DNA from 2 places in the Paraburkholderia edwinii genome. Region 1 is predicted to be linked to the other one. Evidence: riboswitches for the same ligand, from Rfam matches in the RefSeq annotation. Region 1 holds a riboswitch; the other holds the start of a gene.
What was found. Region 1 has a riboswitch for ZMP and ZTP ahead of glyA (serine hydroxymethyltransferase). Riboswitches for the same ligand answer to the same signal wherever they lie in the genome.
Positions count from the first base shown of each region.

Region 2: another riboswitch for ZMP and ZTP. It lies ahead of KZJ38_RS34235 (LysE family translocator); the one in region 1 lies ahead of glyA (serine hydroxymethyltransferase).

Region 1 covers NZ_CP080095.1:1,158,618-1,162,021, reverse strand. The annotation lists gene nrdR (transcriptional regulator NrdR) at 1-482, opposite strand, end outside; gene glyA (serine hydroxymethyltransferase) at 489-1,736, opposite strand; ZMP/ZTP riboswitch at 1,960-2,059, opposite strand; gene ydfG (bifunctional NADP-dependent 3-hydroxy acid dehydrogenase/3-hydroxypropionate dehydrogenase YdfG) at 2,274-3,020, shown strand; gene ybgC (tol-pal system-associated acyl-CoA thioesterase) at 3,114-3,404, shown strand, end outside.
Region 2 covers NZ_CP080096.1:2,884,419-2,887,822, reverse strand. The annotation lists gene KZJ38_RS34240 (YodC family protein) at 231-515, shown strand; gene KZJ38_RS34235 (LysE family translocator) at 649-1,281, opposite strand; ZMP/ZTP riboswitch at 1,305-1,410, opposite strand; gene KZJ38_RS34230 (superinfection immunity protein) at 1,470-1,769, opposite strand; gene KZJ38_RS34225 (M20 family metallopeptidase) at 1,931-3,388, shown strand.

The DNA.
Region 1 (3,404 bases):
CGCCGAGGTTTGGGTGGACCGGGCGGCGAGGCCATCCGGCGAAACTCCTCGATCACGTCCTCGAATTCGGACACGTCTTCGAAGCGCCGGTAGACCGAAGCGAAGCGCACATAGGCAATCGTATCGAGCGCACGCAACTCGTTCATCACCAGTTCGCCGAGCCGCTCGCTGCGCACTTCGCGCTCGCCGCTGCCAAGCAGCTGATATTCGATGCGCGCGACCGCGGCGTCGATCGCATCGGCGGCAACCGGCCGCTTGCGCAGCGCGAGCTTCATGCTGGAGACGATCTTGCGGCGGTCGAACTCGACGCGGCTGCCGTCCTTCTTCACGACCGACGGCAGAGCGAGCTCGACCCGCTCGTAGGTGGTGAAGCGCTTGTCGCAAGCCGGACAACGGCGCCGCCGCCGGATAGCGGCGCCGTCTTCGGACACGCGAGAGTCGACGACCTGCGTATCGTCGTGCCGGCAGAACGGGCAGCGCATGATCGGCTAGCGATAGACCGGGAAGCGCTTCGTCAGCTCGGCAACCTGCCCCCGCACGCGCTCGATGGTCGCCGTGTCTTCCGGATTGTCGAGCACGTCGGCGATCAGGTTACCCACCACTTCGGCTTCCTTGACGCCGAAGCCGCGCGTCGTCATGGCGGGCGAACCGAGGCGAATGCCGCTCGTCACGAACGGCTTTTCCGGGTCGTTCGGAATCGCGTTCTTGTTGACCGTGATATGAGCCGCGCCGAGCGCCGCTTCAGCCGCCTTGCCCGTGATGTGCTTCGCACGCAGGTCGACCAGCATCACGTGGCTCTCGGTACGGCCCGACACGATGCGCAGGCCACGCTTCACGAGCGTTTCGGCGAGCACACGAGCGTTCTCGACCACGTGTTGCTGATATTCCTTGAACTCCGGCGACAGCGCTTCCTTGAACGCGACAGCCTTCGCGGCGATCACGTGCATCAGCGGACCGCCCTGAATGCCCGGGAAAATGGCCGAGTTGATCGGCTTCTCGTACTCGGCCTTCATGAGGATCACGCCGCCGCGCGGGCCGCGCAGGCTCTTGTGCGTCGTGGTGGTGACGAAGTCCGCATGCGGCACCGGGTTCGGATAGACGCCGGCGGCAACGAGGCCGGCGTAGTGCGCCATGTCGACCATCAGATATGCGCCGACCGCCTTCGCGATCTTCGCCAGCCGTTCAAAATCGATACGCAGCGCAAACGCGGACGCGCCCGCGACGATGAGCTTCGGCTTGTGTTCGTGAGCGAGCTTCTCGGCTGCTTCGTAATCGATGTCTTCAGCCGCGTCGAGGCCGTAGCTGACCACGTTGAACCACTTGCCCGACATGTTGACCGGCGAGCCGTGCGTCAAATGGCCGCCATGCGCGAGGCTCATACCCATGATCGTGTCGCCAGGTTTGAGCATCGCGAAGAATACGCCCTGATTCGCCTGCGAGCCCGAGTTCGGCTGCACGTTCGCCGCTTCGGCCCCGAACAGCTGTTTGACGCGCTCGATCGCGAGCTGCTCGACGACATCGACATACTCGCAACCGCCGTAATAGCGCTTGCCCGGATAGCCTTCTGCGTACTTGTTCGTGAGCTGCGAGCCTTGCGCGGCCATCACGGCCGGGCTCGTGTAGTTCTCCGACGCGATCAGCTCGATATGCTCTTCCTGACGGTGGTTTTCCTGCTCGATCGCCTGCCAGACTTCCGGGTCGACGTTCGCAATGGTGCTTTGGGCTTTATCAAACATATGCGTTCCGTTGAGAATGTTCGGTTGACCGTGATTCCGCGCGTGGCTTTACGCTCGATCTTGCGCATAACAGCATACAAAGCGGCACGCGAAAGGCGTGCGCAAAGCGCGCAAGCTGGCGCGCGAAGCGGCAGGAAACTGGAAGCCTGGATATGCGGACTACGGAGGCGCCGCACACGCGAGGCAGGCCAGCAACCCGCAACGCAAATCATTGCGCGCGAATCACAGCTGCCCAGGCGAACGGCAAAACGGAGCCCCGCGCTTCACGGTGGGTTGCTCCACCTTGAACCCGTAGGGTTCTATCGCCAGTCACGCAGGGATGAGCGCGTTAGTGTATTGGAACCGCATCGAATAGGCAACCGGCCCCGCGGCACCGGCAGCAATGCAAAAAAGCCTGACGAATTCGCTACTTGCGCGCACTTTGCGACGGCCCGCGCACCTTGGAGCAACCTGCCCGATCCGGCCGGCGCCGCGCGGTTGATCGGGGGCCGCAATGGAAGTAGGCTTGTCGCCTTTCTCAACCCACCGGAAACTGGAATGATCGTCTTTGTCACCGGGGCGTCTGCCGGATTCGGCGCTGCCATCGCGCGCGCTTTTGTGAAAGGCGGCCATCGGGTCGTCGCGACCGCGCGCCGCAAGGACCGCCTCGATGCCCTCGCCCGCGAACTCGGCGAGAACCTGCTGCCGCTCGAACTCGACGTGCGCGACCGCGCGGCCGTGGAAGCGCTGTCGGCGGCTCTGCCCGACGGCTTTGCGGCAGTCGATGTGCTCGTCAACAATGCGGGGCTCGCGCTTGGCCTCGAGCCGGCCCACAAGGCCGATCTCGACGACTGGGAAACGATGATCGATACGAACTGCAAAGGCCTCGTGCAGGTCACGCGCGCGCTGCTGCCGGGCATGGTCGGGCGCAATCGTGGCCATGTGATCAATCTCGGTTCGGTTGCAAGCAGCTGGCCGTATGCCGGCGGCAATGTGTACGGCGCGACCAAGGCGTTCGTTGCGCAGTTCAGCCTGAACCTGCGCGCTGACCTGACCGGCACCGCCGTGCGCGTGACCGATATCCAGCCGGGCCTGTGCGGCGGCACCGAATTCTCGAACGTGCGCTTTCGCGGCGACGACGCGAAGGCTGCGGGCGTCTACAAGGACATGCAGCCGCTCACAGCCGAAGACATCGCCGAATCGATCTTCTGGGTCGCGACGCGCCCCGCGCACGTGAACATCAATTCGATCGAACTGATGCCGGTTGCGCAGTCGTTCGCCGGCCTGTCGGTTCATCGCGGCTGAGCACGACGGCGCCGGGAAGAGTTCGGGAAAGGTTCGGGCAAAGTGAATGAAACGTGTGCCAGAAAATCAGGCAGCCTGTCGGGTTCCGGTAAAATGCGCGACATGAAAACTCCTGGCAGTCAGGGCAAGCCCGGCGCCGAAATCGGCTTCACATGGCCGATTCGCGTGTACTACGAAGATACGGACGCCGGTGGCATCGTGTTCTACGCGAACTACCTGAAGTTTTTCGAACGCGCGCGCACCGAATGGCTGCGCGCCTGCGGCATCGAACAAAGCAGGCTCGCAAGCGAAACCGGCACGCTCTTCATCGTCTGCAGCACGGCGCTCGACTATCGTTCGCCGGCCCGCCTCGACGACTCGCTCGCGATCGTCAGCCGGATCGAA
Region 2 (3,404 bases), on a different replicon from region 1:
TGCAAGGCCGACGATTTGTAATCCGGGCTATCCCATATAATGAACACCCGTTCTAAAATATTTTATAAATCCGCTTAATTCTCGCACAGAACGTTTTCTTTTTAGAAAAAGCTTGCTTGCGGAAAATCCGATTGATAATCTTGCGGCACTCTTTCAATTGACTCGACGGTAGTGCGTTTACGGCATTGTTTGATCAGACGGCTCGACGCTACGCTTATAACGGGGACATCATGCTGACTGCTACTCTCAAACCATTCGATACGACACGTACCGGCCAATTCAACGTTGGCGACGTCGTCACGCTCAAGGCCGGCGGCCCGCGCATGACGGTAACTTACGCAGGACCCGTGGCCGGCTCGGCAGCCGACCGGCTCGTCTGCCAGTGGTTCGACGAGCACGGTGAACTGCGCCAGGACATCTTTGATCGCGAGAACGTGCGTTGCGAGCCGCGCTCGATTCCGGCGGGCTCGGTGCAACTGCACAAGTTCATTCGGGTCATGCTCCCCACACGGTGATTCATCAAGGGGACTCACCGAGCGGATTCATCAGGCGTGATTCGCCAGGCGGTCTCACTGAGTGGCTTCACTGAGTGGACTCACCAAGCGGACTCACCAGGCGCGCGACCCCCGAACGCGCTTTTCCGAATGCTTAGCGCCGCGCTTCCACGGCCATTCGTACGGCGAGACCTGTCAGCACCGTTCCCATCATCCAGCGCTGGATCACGAGCCACGTGGGCCGGCGCGCAAGAAATCCGGCAATCGAACCCGCCGTCATCGCGACGGCAGCGTTCACGCACATACTGAGTGCAATCTGCACGAAACCCAGCGCGAGCGACTGGCCGAGTACGCTGCCGTGTCGCGGATCGATGAATTGCGGCAGCAGCGAAAGATAAAGCACCGCGATTTTCGGGTTCAGCAGATTGGTCACAAAGCCCATCGCAAACAGTTTGCGCGGCCTATCCGCGGGCAGTGTGCGCACCTGAAACGGCGAACGTCCGCCGGGCTTCACCGCTTGCCATGCGAGCCACAACAGATAAAGCGCGCCGCCGAAGCGCAGCGCGTCGTACGCGAACGGCACCGCCAGCAGCAACGCGGTAATGCCGAAGGCCGCGCACAGCATATAGACGACAAATCCAAGCGCGACGCCCCCGAGCGAAATCAGCCCGGCAGTTCGGCCCTGGCAAATCGAGCGCGAGACAAGGTAGATCATGTTCGGACCGGGCGTCAGCGCCATACCCAGTGCGACGAAACCGAAAGCGAGAAGAGAGGTGTGTTCGGGCATTGCATGTCTCCGTGACAAGATCGAGGCAATGCCCAGGCGCGCGGCGGTTCGCGGCTCCGGCCAGCGGCAGACCGCAGTTCGCGTTCCCCGATGGTGATCCATCTCGTAGCGCCAGTTGCGCGAACCCCACGATTATCCCACGACAACAGCTGTTGCCGACGCATCGAACGTGTCAACAGTATGGCTATTTAGCGGCGCGTCCGCGACGAGCGCAGACGCACCCGCTCGGCGAGCATCGTCGAAAAGGTGCGCATGCTCACGATCTTGCGCGACTTGATGATTTCGCCAGCCACGTTCTTCGGCGGATTCGGCTGAAAGGCCCAGTAAAGCGCGAGCAGCCAGCCGAATACAGTCCAGCCGACCACAGCGTTGAAGAGCGCAATAGTCAGCAGATCGTAACGTTTGCGCCGGTCGGCGATGATCGATGGCAGGAAATAGACTGCCAGCGCGACAACGGCCGCGACGCCTTGGACGAGGAGATTCTCCATTGGATTGCGACGGGTGGACGATGCATGGCGAATGCACCATTGTCGCGCGAATACGCCGTGCGCGCAGCGCAGAGACACACGATGCAGTGCGACGCCGCCCTCTGCAGCGCTAGCCACGATCGGGACTATCATGTGTTTTTTCCCCGACCGGACATGCTGCGATGATTTCCGACGCCACCACGCATTCAAAACTGGACCCCGACACGCTGCGCGATTTCGTCGAGCGCAAATGGAACGACGAGATCGTGCCCGCGCTGACCGATTACATCGCCGTTCCCGCCAAGAGCCCGGCGTTCGATCCCGACTGGCAGAAGCACGGCTATATCGAGCGCGTCGTCACGGAAGCGGCGAAGTGGGCCGAGACGCAGCCGGTGCGTGGCCTGAAGCTCGAAGTGGTGCGTTTGTCGGGCCGCACGCCGGTGATCTTCTTCGAAGCGCCCGCAACGCGTTCGGGCAGCACCGAAACCATCGTGCTGTACGGGCATCTCGACAAGCAGCCGGAATTCGCGGGCTGGCGCAACGACCTCGGACCCTGGACGCCGAAGCTCGAAGACGGCAAGCTCTACGGCCGCGGCGGCGCCGATGACGGCTACGCGATCTACGCGAGCGTCACCGCGCTTGCGGCGCTCGACGCGCAGGGCGTCGAGCGGCCGCGTTGCGTCGGGCTCATCGAAACCTGCGAGGAGTCGGGCAGCTACGACCTGCTGCCCTATGTCGACGCGCTGCGCGACCGGCTCGGCAAGGTCGGTCTTGTCGTGTGCCTCGATTCCGGCGCGGGCAACTACGATCAGCTCTGGCTCACCACGTCGCTGCGCGGTCTCGTGTCGGGCGACCTCGAAGTGCAGGTACTCGACGAAGGCATTCATTCGGGCTCCTACGGCGGCATCGCGCCATCGAGCTTTCGCATCATGCGGCAACTGCTCGAGCGGCTCGAAGACGCATCGACCGGCAATCTGCTGCCGAAGGGCTTTCATTGCCCGATACCGCCTGACCGTCTGCGCGAAGCCGAAGCGACCGCAGCGATACTCGGCGACGACGTGTGGAAGAAAATGCCCTGGGCGTGCGGTCAGGACGGCCGCCAGGTCCTGCCGACCACAACCGACCCGCAAGACGCGCTGCTCAATTCCACGTGGCGTCCGTCGCTGGCGGTGACCGGCGCGGCCGGCCTGCCGTCGCTGGCCGATGCGGGCAATGTGCTGCGCCCGCGCACCGCGTTCAAGCTGTCGCTGCGGCTGCCGCCGCTCGTCGATGCCGGCAAGGCCGTCAACGAACTGAAAGCCTTGCTCGAACTCGACCCGCCGTATAACGCGAAAGTCACTTTCAAGCCCGACAGCGGCGCGGCGACGGGCTGGAACGCGCCGGACGTCGCAACGTGGCTCGGCGCCGCATTGAACGACGCGTCGCGCCAGCACTTCGGCGCGGACTGCGCCTATATCGGCCAGGGTGGCACGATCCCGTTGATGAACGTATTGAAAGCCGGCTTCCCGCAGTCGCAGTTCATGGTGTGCGGCGTACTTGGGCCGAAGTCGAACGCGCACGGTCCCAACGAATTCCTGCACGTACCGTACGGTAAGAAGCTCACAGCCTGCGTCGCCGAGGTGATCGCGGCCGCGCCCTGAACGGTCTGGCATCCTG